Regions from separate parts of the Streptomyces sp. NPDC093225 genome, predicted to be linked through region 3. Evidence: riboswitches for the same ligand, from Rfam matches in the RefSeq annotation. Region 3 holds a riboswitch; each other region holds the start of a gene.
The links. A riboswitch is a leader RNA that binds a small molecule or an ion and turns the genes downstream of it on or off. The one in region 3 is predicted to bind cobalamin.
Positions count from the first base shown of each region.

Region 1: another riboswitch for cobalamin. It lies ahead of ACIQCH_RS28505 (ECF transporter S component); the one in region 3 lies ahead of ACIQCH_RS27710 (cobalamin biosynthesis protein).
Region 2: another riboswitch for cobalamin. It lies ahead of ACIQCH_RS23155 (energy-coupling factor ABC transporter permease); the one in region 3 lies ahead of ACIQCH_RS27710 (cobalamin biosynthesis protein).
Region 4: another riboswitch for cobalamin. It lies ahead of metE (5-methyltetrahydropteroyltriglutamate--homocysteine S-methyltransferase); the one in region 3 lies ahead of ACIQCH_RS27710 (cobalamin biosynthesis protein).

Region 1 is NZ_JBIVNX010000039.1:24,930-31,887, reverse strand. Features, by position in the region: gene ACIQCH_RS28520 (M4 family metallopeptidase) at 1-409, opposite strand, end outside; gene ACIQCH_RS28515 (LysR family transcriptional regulator) at 555-1,535, opposite strand; gene ACIQCH_RS28510 (SpoIIE family protein phosphatase) at 1,908-3,578, opposite strand; partial or broken gene ACIQCH_RS28505 (ECF transporter S component) at 3,961-4,098, opposite strand; cobalamin riboswitch at 4,089-4,233, opposite strand; gene ACIQCH_RS28500 (M23 family metallopeptidase) at 4,424-5,080, opposite strand; gene ACIQCH_RS28495 (peptidoglycan-binding protein) at 5,107-6,396, opposite strand; gene ACIQCH_RS28490 (DJ-1/PfpI family protein) at 6,657-6,958, shown strand, end outside.
Region 2 is NZ_JBIVNX010000026.1:43,744-50,701, reverse strand. Features, by position in the region: gene ACIQCH_RS23165 (LamG-like jellyroll fold domain-containing protein) at 1-2,122, shown strand, start outside; gene ACIQCH_RS23160 (hypothetical protein) at 2,303-2,845, shown strand; cobalamin riboswitch at 2,967-3,165, shown strand; gene ACIQCH_RS23155 (energy-coupling factor ABC transporter permease) at 3,194-3,895, shown strand; gene ACIQCH_RS23150 (energy-coupling factor ABC transporter substrate-binding protein) at 3,892-4,404, shown strand; gene cbiQ (cobalt ECF transporter T component CbiQ) at 4,408-5,157, shown strand; gene ACIQCH_RS23140 (energy-coupling factor ABC transporter ATP-binding protein) at 5,214-6,035, shown strand; gene ACIQCH_RS23135 (PadR family transcriptional regulator) at 6,070-6,630, shown strand; gene ACIQCH_RS23130 (EF-hand domain-containing protein) at 6,665-6,877, opposite strand.
Region 3 is NZ_JBIVNX010000037.1:7,516-14,473, forward strand. Features, by position in the region: gene ACIQCH_RS27700 (putative cobaltochelatase) at 1-586, opposite strand, end outside; gene ACIQCH_RS27705 (cobyric acid synthase) at 583-2,109, opposite strand; gene ACIQCH_RS27710 (cobalamin biosynthesis protein) at 2,106-3,143, opposite strand; cobalamin riboswitch at 3,178-3,340, opposite strand; gene ACIQCH_RS27715 (hypothetical protein) at 3,491-3,712, opposite strand; gene ACIQCH_RS27720 (anion permease) at 3,748-4,998, opposite strand; gene ACIQCH_RS27725 (alpha/beta hydrolase) at 5,283-6,410, shown strand; gene ACIQCH_RS27730 (hypothetical protein) at 6,645-6,958, shown strand, end outside.
Region 4 is NZ_JBIVNX010000007.1:89,277-96,234, forward strand. Features, by position in the region: gene ACIQCH_RS09435 (MMPL family transporter) at 1-6, opposite strand, end outside; gene ACIQCH_RS09440 (glycoside hydrolase family 15 protein) at 308-2,137, shown strand; gene metE (5-methyltetrahydropteroyltriglutamate--homocysteine S-methyltransferase) at 2,239-4,524, opposite strand; cobalamin riboswitch at 4,711-4,906, opposite strand; gene ACIQCH_RS09450 (PaaI family thioesterase) at 5,383-5,796, opposite strand; gene ACIQCH_RS09455 (FAD-dependent oxidoreductase) at 5,851-6,958, opposite strand, start outside.

The DNA.
Region 1 (6,958 bases), on a different contig from region 3:
GGGCTCCGGCGGCGGCGCCCTTGGCGTCGACCGCGGGAGTGACGGACCCGGGCGCCACCTTGTGGGCCTTGGCGTGGCTGGATCCCTTGAGCGAGCCGTCGGCCTTCTGGTGGACCACGAAGTCGCCGCCGACGACGGGGAGGCCCTGGTAGGTCCGCTCGAAGCGGACGTGCTGGGTGCCGTTGGCGTCGATCACGACGTCCTTGACGTGGAGCGTCTGGCCCGCCCCGAATCCGAAGGTGTCGGCGTGCCGGGTCACGTTTGCCTTAGCCTGGGATATCGCCATGTCGCGGACGGAGGTTCCGTGCTGAACCGCATGGGTCTGCGAGTGCGCCGGTACGGCCATCGCGCCCGCGGTCATGACACCGGCGGCGACCATCGTGGAAAGGGCGAGGAGGGGACGGGGCATGACGGGGTGTTTCCTTCGCTCGTCGTGGGGGTGACGACGTCCTTGGACGTTGACGCGAAGTGTTCACCAGTTGGCATGTTCCTGACGTGATCCCACGTGGGATACAACTGCAGAGCTATAGGGGGTGGAATCGCAGCCCGGCCCTTCACCTGTCCTCGCCGAGGGCGAACTCCTCGCCGCCGGCCTCCCACCAGGCCAGGTACTGCGACCGCTGCCGCACCAACGACAGGTAGCCGGCCAAAAGACGCTCGCCCACCGCATCGACGAGCTCGGGCGGCACCGATTCGGTGTTCCAGGCCAGCTGCAACCGCCGGTGGAACGGGACGTCCAAAAGCGGCCGCTGCACGGTGCCCGGGGCGGGGACATCGGTGGTCGGCCACACACCGCAGACGGCACGCCGGCCGGCGACCAGGATCTGCGCCACGGACAGGTCCGGCGTCACGTGCGCAATGTGCGGAGTGAATCCCGCGGCTTGACAGGTGAGATGGAGGTACGCGTGCACACCGCTCTCGTCGGCCTCCGGCATGGCCCACTCCTCGCCCCTCAGGTCGTGCAGGCTGACCGTCTCCTGGCGGGCCAGCGGGTGGTCCTCGGAGAGCAGGACGAAGACCGGCTCGCGCAGCAGCGTGCGCGTCGCCACCGACTCACCGACCGGAAGGGGGAAACCCGGGAACTCTCCGAACACCGCGATGTCGCACTTCGACCGGCTCAGCCCTTTCACCAGGGTGTGCACGGAACGGCGGGCATCGATGGTGACCCGGCGCTCCGGGACGAGTTCGAAGAGGGTGGAGATCAGCAGCGGTACCAGGGGGCCGGCGGTTCCGCCCGCCCGCAGCGGTGCGGCAGTCTCCGTGTCCGCCTCAGCGGCCGATCGCGCGTACTCGCGCAGCCGGTCGAAGCCGACCACGAGGTCACGTGCGCAGCGTAGGACGTACTGACCGTTCTCGTTCGGCTTCACCCCCTCGGCACTGCGGATGAAGAGCGGGCCGCCCAGCTCGTGCTCGATCCGCTTCAGCTGAGCGCTCGTGGCCGGCTGGGAGAGCTGCAGCCGTGCGGCGGCTCTGCGAATGCTGCCGGCTTCGGCGACGGTGAGCAGGACACGGAGGTGCCGAAACTCGAGGTGCATGAACATTCCCCGCTCAGGGCGGAGAGCCCTTGCACCCCCCGTGACCAGCAGTACCGGCTGCCCGGGGGGCATGGTGACCTAGGGTCTGACGACCCTGCCGGGGCGGCAACCACGGGACGGCAAAATCTACGTGCGGACGCCACGGCCTCGCACGGCATCGCGCTGCGGTCCGGTGACATCGGCGGACCACCGTGTTCATCGCCGTGGTCATGGTTCCGGAACCCGGAACCCGGCTGTGCTGCCGCCGGCCGCTGAGATGGCGCATGTGGCACGACGACGCTCCGGCACGGGCGATGCCGACGGCTTGTTCCTCGTGCGCTCGTGCGGTCCCTGCGGTCCTGCGTCCCTGCCGTCCAGCGGCTCCGGCGGTGCTCAGGAGGGCAGGTTCTGCTCCGCCCAGACCACCTTGCCGCCCACGGTGCGGCATGAGCCCCATCGGCGGCACAGCATATTGATGAGCTGGAGGCCCCGGCCGCCCTCGTCGCTGAGATCCGCGTGCTGGATCTGGGGCAGGTCCGGGCCCGTGTCCGAGACCTCCACGACCAGTCGCTCACCGCGCAGCAGCCGGAGCCGGCCCGGGCCGTTGCCGTAGCGCAGGGCGTTGCCGACGAGTTCGGAGACGACGAGCTCGCAGACGTCGGCGAGCTCCGTCAGATCCCACGCGGCGAGCTGCTCCGTGACCAGGCCCCGGGCGACGGACGCCGCACGCCCTTCCTGCGGCAGCTGCCACTCGCGGAGGCCGGCGGGGGCGGCCGGGGCGATCGTCGCGACGAGGAGCACGGCCTCGTCGAAACGATCGGTGTCGGCAGGGGCGCATTCGACCAGGGCGCCGCCTTCCAAGACCTCGGGTGCCAGACCGCGCGCCGCCGAGCGCAGGCGTTCCAACTGGTGGTCCAGGTCCGCGTGCCGGGACTTCACGAGCCCGTCCGTGTACATGACCAGATTGCCTCCTGCGTGGACTTTCAGGCGGATCGGGTCGTACGGAATCATTCCGGCGCCGAGCGGCGCGCCGATGGGCAGGTCCACGAAATCGGCGGAGCCCCGCCCGTCGACGAGCAGTGGTGGCAGGTGCCCGGCGCTGGCCAGCGTGTAGGTGGAGTCGGCCGGGTCGAAGACGGCGCAAAGGAATGTGGCGACCTGCTCGTCCTCCAGGTCACGCGTGGCGAGGTCGAGCCGGGCCAGGACGCGCTCCGGAGCCATGTCCAGGGTCATCAGGGTGCGGGCCACCGCCCGCAGACGCCCCATGGTCGCGGCCGCGGGCAGCCCGTGGCCCATGACGTCGCCCACCATGAGGGCCGTACGTCCGCCGGGCAGGGCCATGACGTCGTACCAGTCCCCGCCCACGCCGTGGTGGGCCGTCGAGGGCGCGTACTCGGCCTGGACGCGCAGCCCCGGCGTCACCGGCGTCGCGCGCGGCAGCAGAGTGCGTTGCAACGAGACGACGTGCTCGCGCTCGCGCCCGTACAGCCGGGCGTTGTCGACGTAGACGGCGGCCTGGGAGGCCAGTTGTTCCGCCAGTGCGAGGTCGGTGGAGGAGAACGGTGGTGTTCCGGGGCCGCGTACGAAGTCCGCGCTGCCGAGCAGCAGCCCGCGGGCGATCAGAGGCACCGCGAGATAGCTGTGCACTCCGGCGGCGCGCATCTTCGCCGCGGCGCTCTCCGTCGGCGCGACGTTGATGAAGTCGTCGTTCCGCATCCGGCTCACCATCACGGGCTTGCCCTGCCGCAGACAGTACCGATGGAGCAGCGTCTCGTGCGTCTGCTCCGTGCGGACGAAGGTCTCGCCCACCGGAGTGGGCTCCAGGGACGACAGCTCCTCGATGGCGCACAGCGCCGTGGCCCGCATGAGCGGGACGCCCGTACCCGTCCACCGTGAGCCCTCGTCGCCCCGCAGGACGCTCTCCAAGATGTCGACAGCGGCCCCGTCGGCGAAGCTGGGCACGGTGAACTCGGCCAGTTCCTGGGCGGTGCGCTCCAGGTCCAGGGTGGTGCCGATCCTGGAGCCGGCGGAGTTCAGCCAGGCGAGCCGATCGCGCGTGGTCATTCGGTCGAGGGGGAACTCGCCGGCGCTCCGGCCGAGCCGCCTGCGCGCAGCGGCCGACCGGTGCGCCGCGGCCCTCTTGCCAGCCGAGGCGCGGCTGGCCAGGCGCCGTCTCCCCTTGCCGTCGTTCACTCTTTCGACCTCCCGACAGGAACTCGATACCTGTTGGTGCCCAGCATGCACCCCTTCCCGGCGATTGGGTCGATGGCGGCCCGACGGCGGGCCAGGAGCTCGGCCAGTACGGAGCGGCGGGCGGGAAGGGCACGGACCTCGGGGTGGCGCACGACCACCGGGAGGGGATCGGCATGAACCCCGACTGCGGGCGGCGCGGCGGAAGACGGTGAGGCGAGGCGGATGCAGACGAGGTTGGCGACGGCGCGGCCGTCTGGTAGGGCGTCCACGGCCCGACCCCGCCGGTGATGAGGGCGGAGGCAAAGAGGGAGGTACAGCCCAGGGTGAGGCCGAAGCCGGGGCCACAGACACCCAGCATCGCCAGGGCCATGCCGCCCTCGGCGATCTCCGAGCTCCAGGTCGTTGACCCAGATGTTCCGGCCGTTGACGATCCCGGCGACGAGGCACTTGCCGGGCCGCGCATGACGGCGGTTGTTCCCGCTCACCCCTGCGGGGCAGTCCCGGACTCCCACCGGGTTCCCTCTTACGACGCATCCCGCCCGGAGGACGGGGCGAACCAGCTGCATGGGCCATGCCTAGGCCGAGTGCCCGCTGAGCGACGCCCGCCGTCCACCGTTCGGACGCACATACGAGATGACGCCCGCCCTCCTCGCTCGGATCGCCGACCGGGCCGGGCCATCACCGGAGCCCTGGCCCGTCCGGTGGCTCCGGCCGCCTCACCACGCCGGCTTGCGGGTATGGGCATAGACGAAGGCGCCCGGCGGGTGGTCCTCGAAGTGGAGGTGCGGGCCGGTGACGTTGCCGGTCGCTCCGACCTTGCCCAGCTGTTGGCCCGCCCTGACCTGCTGGCCGGTGACGACGCCCCGTTTCGAGAGGTGGCAATAGACGTACACCCGGCCGTTGTCGGCCTGGAGGCCGACCCAGCGGCCGTAGGCACCGCCGTTGTCGTCGGACCACTGGATGGAGCCGTCGCGGACGGCGACCACCGAAGTTCCTTGCGCCGAGGCATAGTCGTCCCCGGTGTGGTAGCCGGCACGGTACCGCGGATTCTGGATGCCGTAACGGTAGGTGACGCGATGCCCGGGCACCGGGGAGGGCACCCTTCCCGACCCCCCTTCGCCCCGGACTTCGAACCCGAAGCGGGCACCGAGCTTCTTGAGCGACTCCATTCCCGGGAGGCCGTCGGCGTCCGCGCCGGAGAAACCGAGGTACCGCTGCCACTTGGCGTAGGCCTCTCTGGTGCGTTCACCGTAGACACCCGGGCCCGAGCTGAAGTCGAGCCCCACCGCCTGGGCCAGGGCCTCTTGGACCACCAGGACGCTGGCGTTCTGCGCACCCGGGTGCAGCTCCGACAGATGTACGACCTTGGACATGATGGGCGTCCCTTCGGCGACCGTGATCAGTATCCGCACGGCCCGCGGTTGGGGTCGAACTGGCAGACGCGGCCGGCGAGGTTCGTCCCGTCGCGGTACACGCCGTATCGAGCCATCACATAGTTCATGGCTGCGCAGATGTTGGCCACGCCGTCGTAAATGACCTTCGAGGTACCCGGCTGGTGGTACGAGGCGAACGTCGGCGGGATGACCTGCATGACTCCGCGGGAGCAGTTGCGCGGACGGCCGTCGCTCTGCTTGGGCCCGGTGGCGTTGCTGTCCCAGTCGTTCACCGCGTTGAACCGGTACGACGACTCGCGCCGGGCGGCGACCAGGATGCCCGGCACCCAATGGGTCTCGGGTACGCGGAGGACGCGGCAGGCCTCCTTGGCCGCCGCCGTGGTGCTTCCGTCCTGCACGTGATCGAACTTGACGCTCGACAGGGGGATGGCGGAGTACCCTGCGACCTCGCCGTCCGGCGGGAGAGGCCGGTCGAAGAAGCTCAGCCCACGGACCGTGAACCCCTGCCGACGGCCCAGTTCGGTGAGCGAGAAGCGCCCGAACACGCCGTCCGCGTCGCCGTCGGTCAAGCCGAGCTTGCGCTGGAAGGCGGCCACCGCCGCTTTCGTACGCGGCCCGAACGTGCCTGGTGCCGCGGCGTAGTCAAGCCCGACTTCCTTGGCGAGCGCGCCCTGGACGATTCTCACCGAGGTGTTCCGCGCGCCGAACACGACCTCCGAAGCCGCTACCGCGATGTCCGAACTCGGCAGTACCGGACCGGCCCAGCTCCATGAGGCGACGGCCGTACCGCCCCGGGGATCGTCGGGGTCGGCGGTGGGCGGACAGCCGTCCTCGAACTCCGGCGCGAAGTACCCTACGACCTTCATGCTGCGCCGCTCCGTACTGTGCGAGTAGACGCCGAAGCCCTGACCGGCGTCTTCGGCGTTCTCGGGAACGGTGTTGCCGCCCTTGGTGTAGACGTGCGTCTCGTCGAAACCGACCACGACCTCGGTGTGGCCGCCGTGGGACAGGTTCGTCCACGCCCCGATGGAGGGGTAGTCGGACCACTGATCGCGCGTCCTGGCCCATTCGGTGAAGACGGAGACGTTGTTGACCTTGGGAACGATGTGGTCCAGGCCGACGTCGGCGTACATGTCCCAGTTGAACATGACGCACCACGGCTCGCCGTCCTCGCCGAACTGCCTTCCGAACTGTGTCCGGTTGTCGTAACCGGTCCCCGGCACGTTCGTCTCGTACACGCCCTCGGGAACGTTCTGGATGTGATCGACCAGAATCCGCCATTGAGGTGCTGCCATCGTCCGCCCATCCTTCCGATGAGTCGGCGTTCAGGGAATCCGAGAGGACTTTGGTACGGAGGCCCACCACCACTTCCAGCGAATCAGCCACGGCTGTTGATCGCCACTGGTGAGCCCGACCCGAGCGGTCGCCGCCGTCATCGTCCGGGGACACCGAGGAGGAACACCCGGCACCCGTTCTCGTGAACCTGCCGCGCATGCGTGGGCGTGTCCGCAGATGCCTCCTCGGGCAACGCAGAGGCCCGCATAGGGTCCCCGGCATGGACATCGTGATCCCGCTCTTCAGGCTCTTCGAGCCGCTCGACGCCGTCGGCCCGTACGAGCTCCTGGCGAACGTCCCCGGCGCCCGGGTGCGCTTCGTCGCGCCCGAACCGGGGCGGATCCCCGACGTGCTGGGCTCCATGCGGGTGGACGTGCCCACCCGGTACACGGAGGTCGAATCCTGCGACGTGCTGCTCGTCCCGGGCGGTGAGGGGGCGCGACTGATGCTGAACGACACGGAGTTCATCGACTGGGTGCGCCGGATCCACGAGACGACCCGCTACACCACCTCGGTCTGTAC
Region 2 (6,958 bases), on a different contig from region 3:
GTGGAACCCGGACACCAAGATCACCCCGGGTGACATCGGCGGCGACGGCATCCCCGACCTGCTGGCCACCACCCGCACCGGCGACCTGGTCCTGCTGCCCGGCAACACCGACGCCGCCCAGCCGGTGGCCCCGGTGCAGCCCCCGACCAGCCAGACCACCACCCCGGCCACCGGCCCGGTGACCGTGTCCACGGCCGCGCAGTCCCCGGACGGCTCGGGCTGGAACAACTACCTGATCGCGCACCGCGGCAACACGCACGGCGCCGACGTGGACGACCTGTTCGCCTACAACAAGACGAGCAAGCAGCTCTACATCGTCAAGAACGACCTCGACTCGGGCAGCGTCTGGCCCGCGCCGCCCGCGCCCTACTCCACGTACGGCGGCTTCACCGGCAAGCGCTTCGACGTGGTCCCGAAGGACGCCTGCGAGGACGCCACCCGCGTCGCCGACGCCAGCCGCTGCCGCGCCGCCGGCTACAACGCGACGTCCTGGGACGTCGAGCAGCTGATCACGCCGGGCAACCTCTACGGCAACACCACGAACTACCCCGCGGTGATCACCGTCGAGGGCAAGAAGCTGTGGATCTACCAGACCGACGGCGGCGGCCACTTCAAGCACCCGCTGCTGCTCGGCGACGGCGACTGGTCCGGCTACACCCTGCTCGGCCCGGGCACCGTCGGCGGCACCCTCACCAAGGACGCCAACGGCAAGGGCAGCGTGACCGGCGGCTCCGCCGCCATCTGGGCCCGGGACGACACGACCGGCTCGACGATGTCCTTCCCGATCACCGTGGACCCGAACACCCTCGTGCCCTCGCTGCTGCACGCCCCGGTGCGCACGGCGCTGCCCTCCAAGGTGACCACGACCGACGGCCAGAAGCTCTGCCTCGACGTGGACCACGGGCTGTACGCCAACGGCACGAAGGTCCAGATCTGGTGGTGCAACCAGACCGCCGCCCAGAGCTGGACGATGATGTCGGACGGCTCGATCCGCGCGGTGGGCGGCTGCCTGGACGTCAACGGCGGCGGCACGGGCATCGGGACCATCGTGCAGCTGTGGTCCTGCAACGGCTCCCCGGCCCAGAAGTGGGTCCTCGGCGCCTCGGGCAGCCTGATGAACCCGAACTCCGGCCTGTGCCTGGACGACCCGAACGGCAAGCAGGAGCCCGGCACCGCGCCGTTCCTCTACACCTGCAACGGCGGCCCGAACCAGAGCTGGACGGTCGGCGCCACGGCGGGCTGGAACACCAACCCGCCCGCCCCGCTGACCCCGGTCCTGCCCGCGGCCGACTACCCGGCGGTCATGTCCCCGGGTGACCTGAACAGCACGACCGGCGGCCCCGACGGCAACCCCGAGATGTACGCCGTCGACACCGCCAGCCAGCTCCTGGAGTTCCCGGGCACCGCGGCGCAGGGCACCTCCGCCACCTTCGACGCACCGGTGTCGCTGGGCGTGGTCGGCAGCACGGCCACCCACGGCTGGCGGCTCAACGAGGGCGCCGGCACCTCCGCCGCGGACTCCCCCGGCACCCTGACCGCGACCCTGAACGGCGCGTACACCTGGGCCGCGGACGCCACCCGCGGCAAGGTGCTCCAGCTCGGCGCCACCACCGGGTACGCGGCCACCACGGGCCCGGCGGTGGACACCACCGGCAGCTTCTCCGTCTCGGCCTGGGTCAAGCTCGGCTCGACGGCCGCCAACTCCACCTTCGTCTCCCAGCAGGACACCGAGGGGAACGCGAGCGCGTTCCAGTTGTACTACTCCTCGGGCGCCAAGGGCTGGGCCTTCGGCACGCGCCACGGCGACACCGCGAGCTCGACCTGGTCCGCGGCGTACGCCCCGGCGGTGGCGGGCCGGTGGACCCACCTCGTCGGCGTGTACGACACGGCCACCAGCCAGATGCTGCTGTACGTCGACGGCAAGCTGGAGGCGAGCCGGGCGTACACGGGTGCCTCCTGGAACGCGACCGGCGGTGTGCAGATCGGCCGCAAGGTGTGGAAGGGCGTGTACGGCGAGTACGCGAACGGCTCGGTGAGCGACGTCCGGATCTACCCGACGGCGCTGTCCGCGGTGACCGCCGCGACCATGGGCGAGCTGCCCGGCATCACGCAGCTCGACTGATCCGTCGATCGGCAGTCCCCGAGCGGCCCGGCCCCCTTCGGGGAGCCGGGCCGCTCGGCGTACCGGCCGGTCCGGGCACGGGTCGCGCAAGGCCGCGGGGCCGTGCAACCGTGGATGCGATGGGGAGCGTCCTTCCGGGTGACACCACTGTCCCCACTACCTGGAGAACCGGGGGACGCAATGCCGAACATCCGCCACCGCCGTCTCGTGGCCACGGCCACGGGCGCCGCCCTCGCCATCGGGGCCGGCCTCGCCGTGCCCGTCACCGCCTCCGCGGCGCCGGTCCGGGCCGCCGGGCAGCCGGCCGCCGTCACGCCGGGCTTCGCCACCCCGCTGGTGGTCAACGCCCGTACCGGCGCGCACTGCACGTACGACCGGCTCGTCATCGACGTCCAGGGCACGATGCCCACCACCTCCGTCAAGCGGGTCCCCGTACTGCGCTACGACGGCTCGGGCCGGAAGGTGCCGCTGCCCGGCCGGTACTTCCTGGAGATCAAGCTGACGCCCGCCGCCGCCCACGACTCGGCCGGCCGCAACGTCTACAAGGGCCCGAAGCTGAAGCGGCTCACCCTGCCCAAGCTCAAGGGCATCGCCCTGACCGGCGACTTCGAGGGTGTGGTCACCTTCGGAACCGCCTTCAACACCTACCCGAAGTACACGACCAAGAAGCTGCACCACCCCGAGCGCTTCGTGCTCGACGTGCAGCACGCGAACGTCTGCTGACGCCGTCGCCCGCGACACGGGGGCCGGGACGCGATCCGCGTCCCGGCCCCCTCGCGTTCCCCCGCCTGCCGGCCGGACCCGCCGAGCCCGAGGGCGGGTTGTCGGTCCCGCGCGCGGGCGATTAGGGTCAATGGGCCTTGGTGTACGGGAAACCGGTGCGAAACCGGTGCGGCCCTCGCCACTGTGATCGGGAAGTCCGGCTCCACTCCTCGCGGAAGCCACTGGGCTGCCGCGGTTGACCACCGCGCCGGCCCGGGAAGGCGGGGTCCGGGCATCAGCACCCGTGAGCCAGGAGACCGACCGGGGTGCGTTGTCCATCCACGAGGTGCTGGAGAGGTCTCCCCACACATGCACATAGCCGAGGGCTTCCTGCCCCCGTTGCACGCCGCCGCCTGGGGCGTGGCGTCCGCCCCCTTCGTCGCGCACGGCGTCCGCGCCCTGACCCGCGAGGTGAAGGAGAACCCCGAGAGCACCCTGCTGCTCGGTGCGTCCGGAGCGTTCACCTTCGTCCTGTCCGCCCTGAAGATCCCCTCGGTGACGGGCAGTTGCTCGCACCCCACGGGTACGGGCCTGGGCGCGATCCTGTTCCGGCCGCCCATCATGGCGGTCCTGGGCACCATCACCCTGCTCTTCCAGGCCCTGCTGCTGGCCCACGGCGGCCTGACGACGCTGGGCGCGAACGTCTTCTCGATGGCGATCGCGGGGCCGTGGGCGGGCTACGCGGCGTACCGGCTGCTGCGCCGGTTCGACGTGCCGCTGATGGTCGCGGTGTTCGTCGGCGCCTTCGTCGCCGACCTCAGCACGTACTGCGTCACCAGCGTGCAGCTGGCGCTGGCCTTCCCGGACCCGTCGTCCGGGTTCGCGGGCGCGCTCGCGAAGTTCGGCGGCATCTTCGCCGTCACCCAGGTGCCGCTCGCGGTGAGCGAGGGCCTGCTGACCGTGCTGGTCATGAGGCTGCTGGCGCAGTCCAGCAAGGGCGACCTGACGCGGCTCGGGGTGCTCCCCGGCACGGCCGTGCGGGCCGAGGGCGAAGGGGCGGCCGCGCGATGAGCCGTAACGCGAAGATCAACACGCTGCTCCTCGTCCTGGTCGCCGCGCTGGCGGTACTGCCGCTCGCGCTGGGGCTGGGCGAGGGCAAGGAGGAGCCGTTCGCGGGCGCGGACGCGCAGGCCGAGGCGGCGATCACCGAGCTGAAGCCGGACTACGAGCCGTGGTTCGCGCCGCTGTACGAACCGCCGTCCGGCGAGATCGAGTCCGCGCTGTTCGCCCTCCAGGCGGCCCTGGGCGCGGGCGTCCTGGCGTACTACTTCGGGGTGCGCCGGGGCCGCCGGCAGGGCCGGGAGGAGGGCCTCCGGGAAGGCCGGGCGTGGTCCCGGGCGGCGGTGGTGGCCGCGGCCACCGCGCTGGACGAGGCCGAGGCGAAGACCGCGGCGCACCGCGGGGCGGCGCCGGCTGCGGCCGCCGCCCCGGAGGGGCCGGGCACGACCGCCGCGCCGGAGGTACCGGGGGCGGCCGGGCCCGCCGTTGCCGGTGACGACGCGCCCCGCGGGGAGTCGTAGCCGGTGCTGCCCATCGACGCGGCGGCCCACGGCAGCCGCTGGCGCCACCGCCACCCGGCCGAGAAGGCCGTGCTCGGGCTCGGGCTGACGGTCGCCGCGGTCTGCCTGCCGCCCTGGCCGGGCGGGCCGCTGGTGGCGGCCGCCGCGCTCGGGGTGCTGCTCGGGCCGGCCGGGGTGGCGCCCCGGCAGCTGTGGCGGGCCTTCCGGGTGCCGCTCGGCTTCTGCGTGACCGGCGCGCTGCCGCTGCTGGTCCGGCTCGGCGGCCCGGACGGCTGGGTCTCGCCGGCCCCGGGCGGCCCGGGCCAGGCCGCGGACCTGCTGCTGCGCACCTCCGCCGCGTCCCTCGGGGTGCTGCTGTTCGCGTTCACCACCCCGGTCTCGGACCTGCTGCCCCGCCTGGTGCGGGCGGGGGTGCCGGCACCGGTGGTGGACGTGGCGCTCGCCATGTACCGGATCGGCTTCCTGCTGCTGGACGCGGTGGCCCGGATCCGGCAGGCGCAGGCCGCCCGGCTGGGGCACACCAGCCGGGCGGCGGCCTGGCGTTCGCTGGCCGGGCTGGCCGCCACGGCGTTCGTCCGCGCCTTCGACCGGGCCGCCCGGCTCCAGTCGGGGCTGGCCGGACGCGGGTACGACGGGACGCTGCGCGTCCTGGTCCCCGAGGCGTCGGTGTCGTGGCGCTTCCTGGGCGCCGCCGGCGCCCTGCTGGCCGCGGTCGCCGCGGCGACGTACGGACTGAGAGGACTGGGCCTGTGAGGCCGAACGGGTCGACGGAGTCGACAGGGTCGACGGAGCCTGCGGGGGCGCCGCTCGTGCAGCTGGTGGGCGCGGGGTACGCGTACGAGGACGGGCCGGCGGTCCTGGCGGGGCTCGACTTCGCGGTGCCGCGGGGGCGCACGATGGCGCTGCTCGGCCGCAACGGGGCCGGCAAGACCACGCTGATGCGGCTGCTGAGCGGCGGGCTGCGGGTCGGCTCGGGCGAGCTGCGGCTGGACGGCGAGCGGGTGCGGTACGACCGGGCCGGCCTGACCCGGCTGCGCACCTCCGTGCAGTTGGTCACCCAGGACCCCGACGACCAGCTGTTCGCGGCGTCGGTGGGCCAGGACGTGTCGTTCGGGCCGCTGAACCTCGGGCTTCCGGAGCCCGAGGTGCGGGCCCGGGTGGCCGAGGCCCTGGCCGCCCTCGACATCACGGCCCTGCGGGACCGCCCCACGCACCTGCTCTCGTACGGGCAGCGCAAGCGGGCGGCGATCGCGGGGGCGGTGGCCATGCGGCCCCGGCTGCTCATCCTGGACGAGCCGACGGCGGGCCTCGACCCGCAGGGCCAGGAGCGGCTGCTGGCGGCGCTGGCCGGGCTGCGGGAACTGGGCACGACGGTGGTGATGGCCACGCACGACGTGGATCTGGCCCTGCGCTGGGCGGACGACGCGGCGGTGCTGGTGCCGGAGGGAGTGCGCACCGGACCGGCGCCCGAGCTGCTGGCCGACCCCGACCTGCTGGCCCGGGCGGGCCTGCGGCTGCCCTGGCCGACGGCGGTCACGGCGGTGCTGCGCGAGCGGGGCCTGCTGGCCCCCGACGTCCCGGGCCCGCGCACCCCGGAGGCCCTGGCGGCCTGGTCGGCGGCGAACCGCTGACGGCCGGCGGGCACCGCGCTCCTAGGATGGCCGCATGTCACTGCCGCACGCGATCCTCACCGCACTGCTGGAGAAGCCGTCCTCCGGGCTGGCGCTGACCCGGCGGTTCGACAGGTCGATCGGCTACTTCTGGTCGGCCACGCACCAGCAGATCTACCGCGAACTGGGGAAGCTGGAGGAGGCGGGGCTGATCCGGGCGCTGCCGACCGAGGTCCCGGCGCGCGGGCAGAAGAAGGAGTTCGAGGTGCTGCCGGCCGGGCGCGAGGAGCTGGTCCGGTGGGTCGGCGAGAGCCAGGACCCCAAGCCGATCCGGGACCCGCTGCTGCTGCGGCTGCGGGCGGCGGGCGTGGTGGGGGTGGCCGGCCTGGCGGCCGAGCTGCGCCGGCACGAGGAGCTGCACCGCCGGCAGCTGGCGGTGTACGAGGCCATCGAGGCGCGGGACTTCCCGCCCGGGCGGCGCGCGGCGGACGAGGACCGGCTGCGGCGGCTGGTGCTGCGCAGCGGGATCGAGCTGGAGACGTTCTGGCTGCGGTGGCTCGCGGAGGCGCTGCCGGAGGTCTCGGACATGAGCGCGCCGGGTGAGGAGCGGCCGTAGCGGCTCCTCACCCGGTGGCCGGGGTGGCTCCCGACTACTTGTTCAGGGCGGCCCAGAACTCGTCGAAGCTCATCTTGCCGTCGTGGTTGGCGTCCTTGGAGGCGATGACGGCCTCGGCGACCGGGCCGGTCACGAAGGGGTCGCCCATCTCGGCCATGGCGTGCTTGAACTCCTCCGGAGTCACGTAGCCGTCGCCGTCCACGTCGAACCGGCCGAAGGTCTCGCGTGCGCTGTCGATGTCCGCCACTGGGATCCACCCCTTTGTTGGTGCTTGCTGACCGGGCAAGGTTAGCGACCCCCCGCCGGGGCGCGGCACCCAGGGGACGCT
Region 3 (6,958 bases):
GCGGCCGCAGCTCGCCCTCCTCGGGGTTCATGGTGCCCACGAGCAGGAACCGGGCCGCGTGCCGCACCGACACGCCCTCGCGCTCCACGTACGACGCGCCCATCGCGGCCGCGTCCAGCAGGAGGTCGATCAGGTGGTCGTGCAGGAGGTTGACCTCGTCGACGTACAGGATGCCGCGGTGCGCGTCGGCCAGCAGGCCCGGCTCGAAGGCCTTCACGCCCTCGGCCAGCGCCCGTTCGATGTCCAGCGCGCCCACCAGCCGGTCCTCGGAGGCGCCGACCGGCAGCTCCACCATCCGCGCCGCCCGGTCCGCCCCCGCGGCGGCCGCGTCGTCCTCGTGCGGCCCGTCCGGGCAGCCCGGGTCGGGCTGCCCGGGATCGCAGCTGAACCGGCAGCCCGCGACCACCGGCACCGGCGGCAGCAGGGCCGACAGGGCGCGCACCGCGGTCGACTTGGCCGTGCCCTTCTCGCCGCGGACGAGCACGCCGCCCACCGCCGGGCTCACCGCGTTCAACAGCAGGGCGAGCCGCAGGTCGTCCATCCCGACGACGGCCGTGAAGGGGTACTGCGTGGTCTGGACGGTCATGCGGGCGCCCCCGGAGCGATGAACGGGAGGCCGGCCGGAGCGCCGGCCTCGATGAGCCGCAGCAGCGCGGCGGTGTCGGCGTGTTCCTCGATCAGGTCGCCCAGCAGGTCCAGCTGCTCCTCGCGCAGGGCCCCGAAGGACGTGTCCGGCGCCGGTACGAACCGGCGGCCCGCGGCGGCCGCGACCTCGCGCAGGAACGCCCGTCGGAAGCCGTCGGACTCCAGCGAGCCGTGCCAGTGAGTGCCCCACACCGAGCCCACCCGGCAGCCGTCCAGGAAGGGCTCGCCGCCGCGCACGTCCGCCACGCCGTGGTGGATCTCGTACCCCTCGACCGGCTCGCCGAGGGCCGTGCCCGAAGGCCGGGCCAGGGTCTTCTCCCGTTCGAAGCGGATCCGTACGGGCAGCAGGCCGAGACCGTCGACCGCGCCGGCCTTCGACTCGACCTCGTCCTCGATGTGCTCGCCCAGCGCCTGGAACCCGCCGCAGATGCCCAGCACCGGCCGCCCCTCGGCGGCCCGCCGCACCAGGGCGTCGGCCAGCCCGCGCTCGCGCAGCCAGGCCAGGGCCTTCACCGTGCCGCGGGTGCCCGGTACGACGGCCAGGTCGGCGTCCGCCAGCTCCTCCGGCCGGTCCACGAACCGCACGACCACGCCCGGCTCGGCGGCCAGCGCGTCGACGTCGGTGAAGTTCGACATCAGCGGCACCGCGCACACCGCGACCCGCAGCACGTCCTCGCCCACCGGCGGGGCCACCACCGACTCGCGCACCGCGCCGCGCAGCGAGACCCGCAGGCCGTCCTCCTCGTCGATGCCCAGACCGTGCTGGAAGGGCAGTACGCCGTACGTCGACCGGCCGGTGAGCCCGCGCAGCATCTCCAGGCCGGGCTCCAGCAGGGAGACGTCGCCGCGGAACTTGTTGACCAGGTAGCCGGCCACCAGCTCCTGGTCGGCCGCGCTCAGCAGGGCGGTGGTGCCGAAGAACGAGGCGAAGACCCCGCCCCGGTCGATGTCGCCGACCACGACGACGGGGAAGCGGGCGGCGCGCGCGATGCCCATGTTGACGATGTCGGTGCGCCGCAGGTTGATCTCGGCCGGACTGCCGGCCCCTTCGCAGATCACGGCGTCGTACATGCCCCGCAGCTGGGCCAGGCAGTCCGTCACCACGCCGAGCAGCTGTTCCTGGCGGCCGCCGTGGTAGCCGCGGGCGCTCATCTCGCCCACCGGCCTGCCCAGCAGCACGACCTGGCTGCTGCGGTCGCCGCCCGGCTTGAGGAGCACCGGGTTCATCAGCGCGGTGGGCTCGACGCGGGCCGCCTGGGCCTGCATGGCCTGGGCACGGCCGATCTCGGCGCCCTCGCGGGTGACGAAGGAGTTGAGGGACATGTTCTGCGCCTTGAAGGGCGCGACCTTGACGCCCTTGCGGGCCAGCCAGCGGCAGATGCCCGCCGTGACCACGCTCTTCCCGGCGTCCGAGGTGGTGCCGGCGACCAGCAGTCCGCCGCCGAGCCGTGCGCCGCCGCTCATCCGCGCGCCGCCTTCCGTGTCGTGACCGAACGTACGAGGGGCCGGGGTACCGGGGCCGGACGCCCGGAGCCCCGGCGTCCGCCGGCCCGGCGTCCCGGGCTCCGCGCGGCCAGCGCCCGGGCCGCCACGCAGGCGCCCAGCGCGAGCCAGGTGACCTGCCGGGACAGCCGGACGGCCCGCTCGATGTCGGGCACGGAGACCGGGCGGGCGTCGCCGTTGAGCACGGCGCGGTGCTCGGTCCGGCCGGCGTAGGAGAGGGTGCCGCCCATGCGGACGCCCAGCGCGCCGGCGAAGGCGGACTCGACGGGTCCGGCGTTGGGGCTCGGATGCTTCGCGGCGTCCTGCCGCCAGGCCCGGACCGCCCCCCGACGGTCCGGGCCCGCCAGCACGGCCGCGGCGGCCGTCAGGCGGGCGCCGGGCCAGCCCGCGAGGTCGTCGAGGCGGGCCGAGGCCCAGCCGTAGCGCAGGTAGCGGGGGGACTTGTGGCCGACCATCGCGTCGAGGGTGTTCACGGCCCGGAAGGCGACCAGCCCGGGTACGCCGGCCACGGCGCCCCAGACCAGGGCGCCGACCACGGCGTCGGAGGTGTTCTCGGCGACCGACTCCACGACGGCCCGGGCGATCTGCTGCTCGTCCAGGTGCTGCGGGTCGCGCCCGCACAGGTGGGGGAGGCGCTCCCGGGCGACGTCGGCGTCCCCGGCGGCCAGTGCCCCGCCGATGGCGCGGGCCTCGCGGGCCAGGGAGGTGCCGCCCACGACGGCCCAGGTGGCGGCGGCGGTCAGGGCGATCCGGGCGGGGGCCGGGCGGGCGCGCACGGCACGGGCGGCGAGCACGCCGAGCGCGGCGGCGCCACCGGCGCAGACGAGGGTGTGCACGGCTCCGCGGCCCCGGTGGTCGCGCCACAGGGCGCGCTCCACGGCGGCCGCGGCCCGTCCGAAGGCCGCGACGGGATGCCCGCGGCGCGGATCGCCGAGGATCCGGTCGCCGATCAGGCCCACCGCCGCGCCGTACGCGAACACGCGATCGGCACGCATGGCAGGTATGTCCTCACTCAGGGTCCGCGCCCTGGTTCGACGTAACCGGCGGTGAGAGTTCCTGGCTCCCGGGGCGCGCGTACGGTCCGGCCGTACGAACTCCCCGGTGACAGTGGCGGGACCGCGCCGGATTCGCACCGGACTTCCTCTCCTGCCGCCGTGATGGCTCGGGCAGTCCACCACGCACCGCGATAGCCCGTCAACTCGCCGTTGACCTGCGGTGAGGTGCACGCGGGGGCGCGCGGAAGCCCCGGCCGGGAGCCCGCCGCGGGACCCCGGCCGGACGTGCGGGCATGCGAAAACTCCCCCGCGGGAGAACCCGCGGGGGAGCACGTCGTCGCCGGTCGTCAGGTGACGATGAGGTAGATCCCGTACGCCACGGCCGCCGCGCAGGCGGCGAAGGCGGCGTACGCGCCCGAGCGGGCGAGGTGGGCCGCGCCGCCCTGCTGGACCGCGGCCTCGTGCTTCGAGAGGCCGACGATGCCGAGGGTGAACAGGCTCACCAGGGCGACGGTCGCGCCGAGGCTGACGCCGAAGACGGAGCCGAGAGCTGCCCAGTCGATGTCCATACCGAAAGTCCTCTAGTCCTCTGTGGTGCGGCGGGTCAGACCGCGGCCGGGGCCTGGGGGGCCTCGGGCTGGGTGGGGGCCGGGATGGTGGCCTTGAGGTCCTCGTCCGTGACGGCGGCGGTGGTGCCGGCCGGCGGCGGGGTGACGGCCGCGATGGCGGTGGTGATCACGCCCGGCTCCTCGGCGTCGAGGTCGGTGACGTTGTGGTGGTCGACGACCTGGCGGCGCGAGATCAGCCAGATGGCCAGGCAGGACCCGACCAGGAAGAGGGCGACGGCGACGACGCCGACGGTGCCGATGCGCATGACCCACTCGGCGCCCGCGCCGACGAGGGCGGCGGCCGGCAGGGTCAGGCCCCAGGCGATGAACATGCGGGTCGCGGTGGACCAGCGGACCACGCCGCCCTTGCGGCCGAGGCCGGCGCCCATGACGGCACCGGAGCACGCGTGGGTGGTGGAGAGCGAGAAGCCGAGGTTGGCCGAGGACAGGATGACGCTCGCGGCCGAGGTCTGGGCGGCGAAGCCCTGCTGCGGCTGGAGGTCGGTCAGGCCCGAGCCCATGGTGCGGATGATGCGCCAGCCGCCGAGGTAGGTGCCGAGCGCGATCGCCAGGCCGGCGGAGACGATGACCCAGACCGGCGGGTTCGAGCCGGGGGCGATGGCGCCGCCGGCGACCAGGGCCAGGGTGATGATGCCCATCGTCTTCTGGGCGTCGTTGGTGCCGTGGGCGAGGGAGACCAGGCCCGCGGAGGCGATCTGGCCGGCCCGGTAGCCCTTGGCGGAGGTCTTGTCGTCGACCTTGCTGCCGAACTTGTACGTGGCGCGGGTCGCGACCATCGAGGCGACGCCCGCGACGAGCGGGGCGGCGACGGCCGGGATCAGGACCTTGGTGACCAGGGTGCCGCCGTTGACGGCGCCGAGGCCGGCGGAGGCGACCGCGGCACCGACGAGGCCGCCCATGAGGGCGTGCGAGGAGCTGGAGGGGAGGCCCACCAGCCAGGTCACGAGGTTCCAGAGGATCGCGCCGACGAGCGCGGCGAAGATCACTTCGGGCTGGATGCCGTCCTCGTTGACCAGGCCCTTGGAGATCGTCTTGGCGACCTCAACGGACATGAACGCGCCGACGAGGTTGAGCACGGCGGACATGGCCACCGCCGTCTTGGGCTTGAGAGCGCCAGTCGAGATGGTGGTCGCCATCGCGTTGGCGGTGTCGTGGAAACCGTTCGTGAAGTCGAACACGAGGGCGGTAACGATCACGATCCCGAGGAGAAGCGTTATGTGCTCCATTTACCCAGGCTTCTGTTTGAGGTCAGTGGCTCGTTCGACCGTAGGCAACCTGAGTGAACGGAAGATGAACTGGGTCGGGCGGATCGGTGTACCGGAGGGCCAGATACCGCCCTATTTTGTCCGGATTCTGGCACTCATGTCCGCAAAAATGCACGTCAGGGGTAGGTGAACAAGACAAGTCTCCCGGACACGGAGAGTCACCGAGACCCCCAGGATGAGATCCACATCACTCCGCGGACGTCCCTCCGCTGGCCGTCGGGCCCCCCGCCTCCGAGACTGGAGCGGTGCGCACCGTGACAGCGACGGCAGCTGCCGTCACCGCCCTCGTGGGCGCCGGCGCGGCCGCGGTCGCCGCCGGCCGCTACGCCGGCGACGCCGTGCTCAGGCCCGCCCCCGGCCGGCCCCTGCCCGACCCCGTCCCGCTCAGCGTCCACTCCGCCGTGGACGGGCGCGTCGCGCTGACCCGCAGCCTGGCCGCGCTGCGCCCCGGCACGTACGGGCTGGACGCCCCCGGCGTCCACGCGGTCGTCGGCCCGGTCCTCGACGGCGTGCCCCACGACCCCGACACCGTCGTGCGCCGCCTCGACCGGGTCACCCACGGCGAGCTGGTCCCGGGCACCCGCGTCCGCTTCACCCCCTCGCTCCACCGTGGCGACCCGGGCAGCGCCCTCGGGCTCGGGTACGCCGACGTCGACGTACCCGGCGAGCTCGGCGCCCTGCCCGCGTGGTTCGTGCCCGGCCCCCGCCGCACCTGGGTCATCACGGTGCACGGGCTCGGCACCACCCGCGAGCACCCCATGAACCTCATCCCCTTCCTGCACGGCCAGCTCGTGCCCGTGCTCGACCTCGCCTACCGCAACGACCTCGGTGCCCCGGCCTCCCCGGACGGCCTGGGCCACCTCGGCGAGTCCGAGTGGCGCGACCTGGACGCCGCCATCCGCTACGCCGTGCGCTTCGGCGCCGAGCGGGTCGTCCTGTACGGCTGGTCCACCGGCGCTTCCATGGCGCTGCACGCCGCCTCGCGCTCCGCGCTGCGCGACCGCATCGCCGGCCTCGTCCTCGATTCCCCGGTGCTCGACTGGCACGTCACCCTGCGCGCCCTGGCCGCCGCCCGCGGCACCCCCGGCCCCCTGGTGCCGCTCGCCGTCCGGGCCGCCCAGGGCCGGACCGGGCTGCGCGGCGACCGGCTGCCCGAGGCCGCCGACCCCGACGGGCTGCAGGTGCCGGTCCTGGTCTTCCACGGCCCCGGCGACACCCTCGCCCCCTGGGGCCTGACCCGCCGGCTCGCCGATCGCCGGCCGGACCTCGTCACGCTGTACAGCATCCAGGAGGCCCCCCACGCGGCCATGTGGAACGCGTCCCCCGCCGCCTACGAGGAGGCCCTGCGCCGCTTCCTCACCCCCCTCATGTGAACGCGCCCCCGGCGAACTCCCCCGTGTGACGCGGCTCTCACGAGGCCCCACCTGCCCCGCACTTGTCACGATGACGTGAACACGCTCATGGCAACGGCCGGTTCCGTTTGGGCTTTCGGCCGATGAAGGGCGAGACTGCTCTCCGTGACGTCCCGAAAGCCTGATGAGCAGCTGGCGCGCGACTCCCGACTCCGACTCGTCTCCACGCCGTCCGTGGCCGCCGCCCGCGAGGCGGTGACGAACCGGCGGACCCGACCGGCACCCCGGCCGCCCGCCGGCACCCCGGCCCCCGCCGAACTCGCCAACCGGGCCAGAGCGTCACTCGCCGACGAGGTGCGGCTCACCCGCTGGACCGCCGCGCACCCGGGCGACGCGTCCGACGACGGCCGCCCCGGCACCCTGCCCGCCGCCACCGCCGAACGGGCCGCAACGGACCTGCGCCTGACCCCCGGCCAGATCCGCGCCGCCTGGGACCGTGCCCGGCTCGCCGGCCTCGTCGAGATGCACGGCACCAGTGCCCGCCCCGGCTGGCGGCTGCGCGCCTGGGA
Region 4 (6,958 bases), on a different contig from region 3:
TGCCATGCGGACTCCCCGGATGACGAGCACCGGCGCCGGACGCCCGTACGGGGCGGTCGCCGCGGCCGTGTGGCGGTGCGACGTGCACCGCCCGGGGCGGTGCACGTTCTGGACACCGCAATTGAAGTAGGGGCCGGATCCGGCGGCACGCCGCGCGGGCCGACCGGGTGACGGCCCGTGTGCGCACCCGGCAGCACCCCGCCGCCGCCCCTCCCGTACCGGGTGCCCGCCGCCCCGCGCGGCCTTAGCGTGGGGGCACCGCGCGGCCTCGGCGCGGGGAACGGGCCGACCCGGCGAAGGGACTGCCATGCGTCGATATCCGCCGATCGGGGACCACGGACTGATCGGGGACCTGCGGACGGCCGCGCTGGTCTCCTCCGACGGGGTGCTGGACTGGTTCTGCGCCCCCCGCTTCGACTCACCGAGCCTGTTCGCCGCGCTCCTCGACCACGACCGGGGCGGCCACTTCGCCATCACCGAGGACGGTCCCGGGACCACCACGCGCCAGCTCTACCTCGCGGACACCGCCGTCCTCGTCACCCGTTTCATGACCGAGGAGGGCGTCGGCGAGGTCATCGACTTCATGCCGTTGGGCGAGGCCGAGGCCCCCGCGGGCCAGAACCGGATCATCCGCATCCTGCGGGTCACCCGCGGCACGGTCCGCTTCCGGCTCGACTGCCGGCCCGCCTTCGACTACGCGCGCGGCGACCACGGCCTCACGCTGGAAGGCGACACCGCGCACTTCACGACGCCGGACCTCGCCGTGTTCCTCCAGGTCGGTGGGCCGGTCCGGCTGACCGCCGACGGGACGGGGGTGCACGGGGAGGCCCTGCTGCAGCAGGGCGAGATGGCGGCGGCCGTCCTGACGGTCTGCCACGGCCCCGCGGCGGCGACGGCCCCGGAGCCGATCACCGAGGGCCGCATGCGGCACGCCTTCCACTCCACGTACGAGTACTGGCACCGCTGGCTGCGGCGCAGCCGGTACCGCGGCCGCTGGCAGCAGATGGTGAACCGCTCGGCCATCACCCTGAAGCTCATGACGTACGCCCCCACGGGCGCCCCGGTCGCCGCCGTCACCATGGGCCTGCCCGAGCGGGTGGGCGGCGAGCGGAACTGGGACTACCGCTACACCTGGGTGCGGGACGGCTCCCTGTCGGTCAAGGCCCTCCTGGACCTGGGGTTCGAGGAGGAGGCGGACGCGTTCCGTCGTTGGCTGGGCGGACGGGTGACGGACCGCAGGACGGTGACCGGCGAACCGCTGCAGATCATGTACCGGGTCGACGGCGACCCGCACCTGGACGAAGCGGTGCTCGACCACCTGGAGGGCTACCGCGGCTCGGCACCGGTACGGCTCGGCAACGGCGCGGCCGAGCAGCTCCAGCTCGACATCTACGGCGAGGTCGTCTTCGCCCTCAGCCACGGCCGCGACGTGACCCACACGGCCGGGTACGACGGCTGGCAGAACCTCAGCGCGCTGCTCGACTGGCTGACCGCCAACTGGGACCGCCCCGACGAGGGCATCTGGGAGACCCGGGGCGGCCGCAAGGACTTCACGTACAGCCGGCTGATGTGCTGGTCGGCCTTCGACCGCGGCATCCGGATGGCCACCGAGCTGGCGCGGCCGGCCGACGTGGCGGGCTGGACCGCGACCCGGGACGCGGTGTTCCGGCAGATCATCGAGCGCGGCTACAGCCCCCGCCGGCAGGCCTTCGTCCAGGCGCTCGACGGGGACGTGCTGGACGCCGCGCTGCTGCTCCTGCCCACCGTCGGGTTCCTGTCCCCGAAGGACCGCCGCTGGCTGTCGACCCTGGACGCGATCGAGTCCGACCTGGTCTCCGACAGCCTCGTGCACCGCTACGACCCGCGCGAGTCCCCCGACGGCCTGCGCGGCGACGAGGGCACGTTCTCACTGTGCACCTTCCTCTACGTCGGCGCCCTCGCCCGGGCCGGCCGGCTGGGCATGGCCCGCTACGCGTTCGACAAGATGCTCACCTACGCCAACCACGTCGGCCTGTTCGCCGAGGAGATCGGCCCGCGGGGCGAGCAACTGGGCAACTTCCCGCAGGCGTTCACCCACCTGGCCCTCATCACCGCCGCCCAGGCCCTCGACGAGGCCCTGGACCGCGCCGAGGACTGACCCGGCCCCCTCGGCCCGGCGGGGGGCCGGTCGCGGCGCGCGCGCCGACCCCTCCGGGCGGGGCGCGTGGGGTGCGCCGCCGCCCGGAGGGGCCGGACGGGTCAGGAGAGTTCGGTGCGCAGGGTCCGGGCGGCGGTCACCAGGTGGTGGAGGGAGGCCCGGGTCTCGGGCCAGCCGCGGGTCTTGAGGCCGCAGTCCGGGTTGACCCACAGCCGGTCCGCGGGGAGGGCGGCGAGGCCGGCCCGGAGCAGGTCGGTGACCTCCGCGGCCGAGGGGACGCGCGGGGAGTGGATGTCCCAGACGCCCGGTCCGGCCTCGCGGGGGTAGCCGGCGCCGGCGAGTTCGCGGGCCACCTGCATGTGCGAGCGGGCCGCTTCGAGGCTGATCACGTCGGCGTCGAGGTCGTCGATGGCCCGCAGGACGTCGCCGAACTCCGCGTAGCACATGTGGGTGTGGATCTGGGTGTCGGGCCGGACGGCCGAAGTGGCGAGGCGGAAGGCCCCGGTGGCCCAGGCGAGGTAGTCGGCGCGGCGCTCGGCGCGCAGCGGGAGGGTCTCGCGCAGGGCGGGTTCGTCGACCTGGATGACGGAGGTGCCGGCGGCCTCCAGGTCGACGACCTCGTCGCGCAGGGCGAGGGCGACCTGCCGGGCGGTGTCGGCGAGCGGCTGGTCGTCGCGGACGAAGGACCAGGCGAGCATGGTGACGGGCCCGGTGAGCATGCCCTTGACGGGCTTGGGGGTGCGGGACCGGGCGTACGTCGTCCAGCGGACGGTCATCGGGGCCGGGCGGGAGATGTCGCCGGCCAGGATCGGCGGGCGGACGTAGCGGGTGCCGTACGACTGGACCCAGCCGTGCCGGGTGGCGAGGTAGCCGGTGAGCTGCTCGGCGAAGTACTGGACCATGTCGTTGCGTTCGGGCTCGCCGTGGACGAGGACGTCGAGTCCGGCGTCCTCCTGGAAGGCGACGACCTCGTCGATCTCGGCGGCGATGCGCTTGTCGTACTCGTCCTGGCCGATCCGGCCGGACCGCAGGTCGGCGCGGGCCGTCCGCAGGGCCGTGGTCTGCGGGAACGACCCGATGGTCGTGGTGGGCAGCGGGGGCAGGCCCAGGTGGGCGCGCTGGGCCGCGGCGCGTTCGGGGTACGGCTGGGTGCGGCGGGCGTCGGCGTCCGTGACGGCGGCGGCGCGGGCGCGCACGGCGGGGTCGCGCGTGAGCGGGGAGGTCGCGCGGGAGGCCAGGTCGGCCCGGTTGGCGGCGAGTTCGGCGGTGACGGCGGCGGTGCCGCGGGCCAGGCCGCGGGCCAGGGTGACGATCTCGCCGGTCTTCTGGCGGGCGAAGGCGAGCCAGCGGCGGATCTGCGGGTCGACGTCCCGTTCGGCGGCCGCGTCCAGCGGCACGTGGAGGAGCGAGCACGAGGCGGCGACGTCCACGCGGTCGGCGAGTCCGAGCAGGGTGCCGAGGGTGGCGAGGGACTTCTCGTGGTCGTTGATCCACACGTTGCGGCCGTCGACCACGCCGGCGACCAGGCGCTTGCCGGGCAGGCCGCCGACGGCGGCCAGATCGGCGAGGTTGGCGGCGGCCGGGCCGGTGAAGTCGAGGGCCAGGCCCTCGACGGGGGCCTTGGCCAGCACCGGGAGGGCCTCGCCGAGCCGGTCGAAGTAGGAGGCGACGAGCAGCTTCGGCCGGTCGGCGAGGGCGCCGAGCTCGCGGTAGGCGCGGGCGGCGGCGTTCAGGTCGGCGGGGGTGCGGTCCTGGACGAGGGCGGGCTCGTCGAGCTGCACCCAGGTGGCGCCGGCCGCCTTCAGGTCGGCGAGCACCTCGGCGTACACGGGCAGCAGCCGGTCGAGCAGGGTGAGGGGCTCGAAGTCGGCGGGCACCCCGGGCGCGGGCTTGGCGAGCAGCAGGTACGTGACGGGGCCGACCAGCACGGGCCGCGGGCTGTGGCCGAGGCCGAACGCCTCGGCGAACTCGGCCGTCTGCTTGGCCGAGTTCGCGGCGAACACGGTGTCCGGACCCAGTTCGGGCACCAGGTAGTGGTAGTTCGTGTCGAACCACTTCGTCATCTCGAGCGGTGCCGCGTCATCGGTGCCGCGGGCCATGGCGAAGTACCCGTCCAGCGGGTCGGCTTCGACGGCGGCGCGGTGCCGGTCGGGGATCGCGCCGACCATGACGGTGGTGTCGAGGACGTGGTCGTAGTACGAGAAGTCGCCGGTCGGCAGCTCCGCGAGGCCGGCCTCGGCGAGCTCCCGCCAGGCGGTGCGGCGCAGTTCGGCGGCGGTGGCGTGCAGGGCCGCGGCGTCGGTGCGGCCCTTCCAGTAGCCCTCGACCGCCGTCTTCAGTTCCCGGCCCCGGCCCTGGCGGGGGTATCCGTACACAGTGCTGGTCACAGCACTCTCCTTCGCGAGTGTGTCTCCTGGGTCCGGTGACGGACGGGAGCGCGAAGGGACGACGGGAGCGGGCCCCCGGCCGCGGGCGCGCAGGGGTGCGCGCGGCGGCGATCGCCCGTCTCTTGTCCTCCGACCCACCCACGAGGTCACCGGAGCGTCCGCGCGCGGCATCGGCCGGGCGCGGGCAACGGGCAGGTCTTCGGACTCGCGGGCACGCCTGCCGGTCTCCCGGCGGGCACCTACTGGCCGTCGCTTCCCGGGCCCTTGCCGGACCCAGTGCGTATGACGGCGGTCGTTCCCGCTCACCGCTGCGGGGCAGTCCCGGATTCCCACCGGGTTCCCTCTTACGACGCATCCCGTCTGGCGGACGGGGCGAACCAGCTGCTGGGGCCAGGGTATGCGGTCACGCCTCAAGGACGCCTAAAGATCAGCGAATTCGCTGCGGTGGCGGCTGCGGGTGCTTGTCGAGGGGTGGGTTGGGGGTGTGGCAGCGGGGGCGTGCCGGATGTACGCCTTGGGTTGGGGTGGGGTGTACGCCAGGTGGGTCTCGGCGCCGATCCCTGGTGTATAGGCGGCCGGTGGCGGGGTGGGGTGTGTGGCGGCCGTCCCGTGGTGTGTGGGTCCCCTCGGCGCTTGACCCGGCATGGCCTGCAGGCCCTGCGGCAGGCCCACCCCTGGGGCAAGGGGGCTGCGCCCCTGGCCTTCGGCCACCCCAGGCCCGGGCCTGCCTCCGGACCAGCCTGCCATACCGGCTCAAGCGCCTCCCCCACACACCACGGGACGGCACTCTCGCGAGGTGGGGACCGGGCCCGCGCAGCGGACCGGCCCGGCACGAGGCTGCGGACCGGCCTGGCGACCTCAGCCCAGGAGGGCGTACACCGTGGAAGCCCGAGCCGCCGGCTCCTCCTGCCCCTCGGCCGTCATGGTGATGTCGGCGAACGCCATGCGCTTGCCGAGCTTGGAGATGTCCACCCGGACCAGCAGGTCGGCGCCGACGACCGGGCGTTGGAAGGTGGTCGACTGCTGGACGGTCGTCATGGGCCCGTACCCGCCGCGGGCCGCCGAGACGGCGATGACGGTGGCGGTGTCCGCCGCGGCCATCATGGCCTGACCGGACAGGCCGCCGCCGTCCCGGGCGAGGGCGTCGGACCAGGGCAGCCGCAGGACGGCGTGCCGCTCGCCGGTCTCGGCGACGGTGAGGCCGAGGGCGAGCACCCAGGGGGCGAAGTTGTCGGTGAGGATCTTGTCGGCCTCGGCCGTGGTCAGCGTCACGGGTCGATTGTGGCGGCCCGGTGCGGGCCGCCACAACACCCGTGCCGGTGCGGGTCAGAGCCCCGCGGCCAGCTCCGTGCCCTGGCGGATGGCGCGCTTGGCGTCGAGTTCGGCGGCCACGTCGGCACCGCCGATGAGGTGCGCCCGGACGCCGGCCGCGGTGAGCTCCTCGTAGAGGTCGCGGCGCGGCTCCTGGCCGGTGCACAGGACGACGGTGTCGGCGGGCACGGTGCGGGCCTCGCCGTCGACGGTGATGTGCAGGCCCTCGTCGTCGATGCGCTCGTACGTCGCGCCGGCGACCATGGTCACGCCCCGGTGCTTGAGCTCGGTGCGGTGGATCCAGCCGGTCGTGGTGCCCAGGCCGGCGCCGACCTTGGTGGTCTTGCGCTGGAGCAGGTGCACGGTGCGCGGCGGGACGGGCCGCTCGGGCGTGCCGAGGCCGCCGCGGGCGCCGTAGGTGGTGTCGACGCCCCAGTGGCGGAAGTACACGGCCGGGTCCTGGCTGGCGCCCTCGCCGCCGTCGGTGAGGTACTCGGCCACGTCGAAGCCGATGCCGCCGGCGCCGACGACCGCGACCCGCTCGCCGACCGGGGCGCCGTCGCGCAGGACGTCGAGGTAGGTGACGACCTTGGGGTGGTCGACGCCCTCGATGTCGGGGGTGCGCGGGGTGACGCCGGTGGCGACGACCACGTCGTCGTAGCCCTCGGCGGCCAGCGCGGCGGCGTCGGCGAAGGTGTTCAGGCGGACGTCGATGCCGTGGAGTTCGAGCTGGGTGGCGAAGTACCGGACGGTCTCGTCGAACTCCTCCTTGCCGGGGATGCGGCGGGCGATGTCGAGCTGGCCGCCGATGTGGCCGGAGGCCTCGTAGAGGGTGACGGAGTGGCCGCGCTCGGCGGCGGAGACGGCGCAGGCGAGGCCGGCCGGGCCGGCGCCGACGACCGCGACGCGCTTGGCGGTGCGGGTGGGGCCGAGGACGAGCTCGGTCTCGTGGCAGGCGCGCGGGTTGACCAGGCAGGAGGTGATCTTGCCGCTGAAGGTGTGGTCGAGGCAGGCCTGGTTGCAGCCGATGCAGGTGTTGATGGTCTCGGGCCGGGCGGCCGCGGCCTTGGCGACGAAGTCGGCGTCGGCGAGGAACGGGCGGGCCAGGGAGACCAGGTCCGCA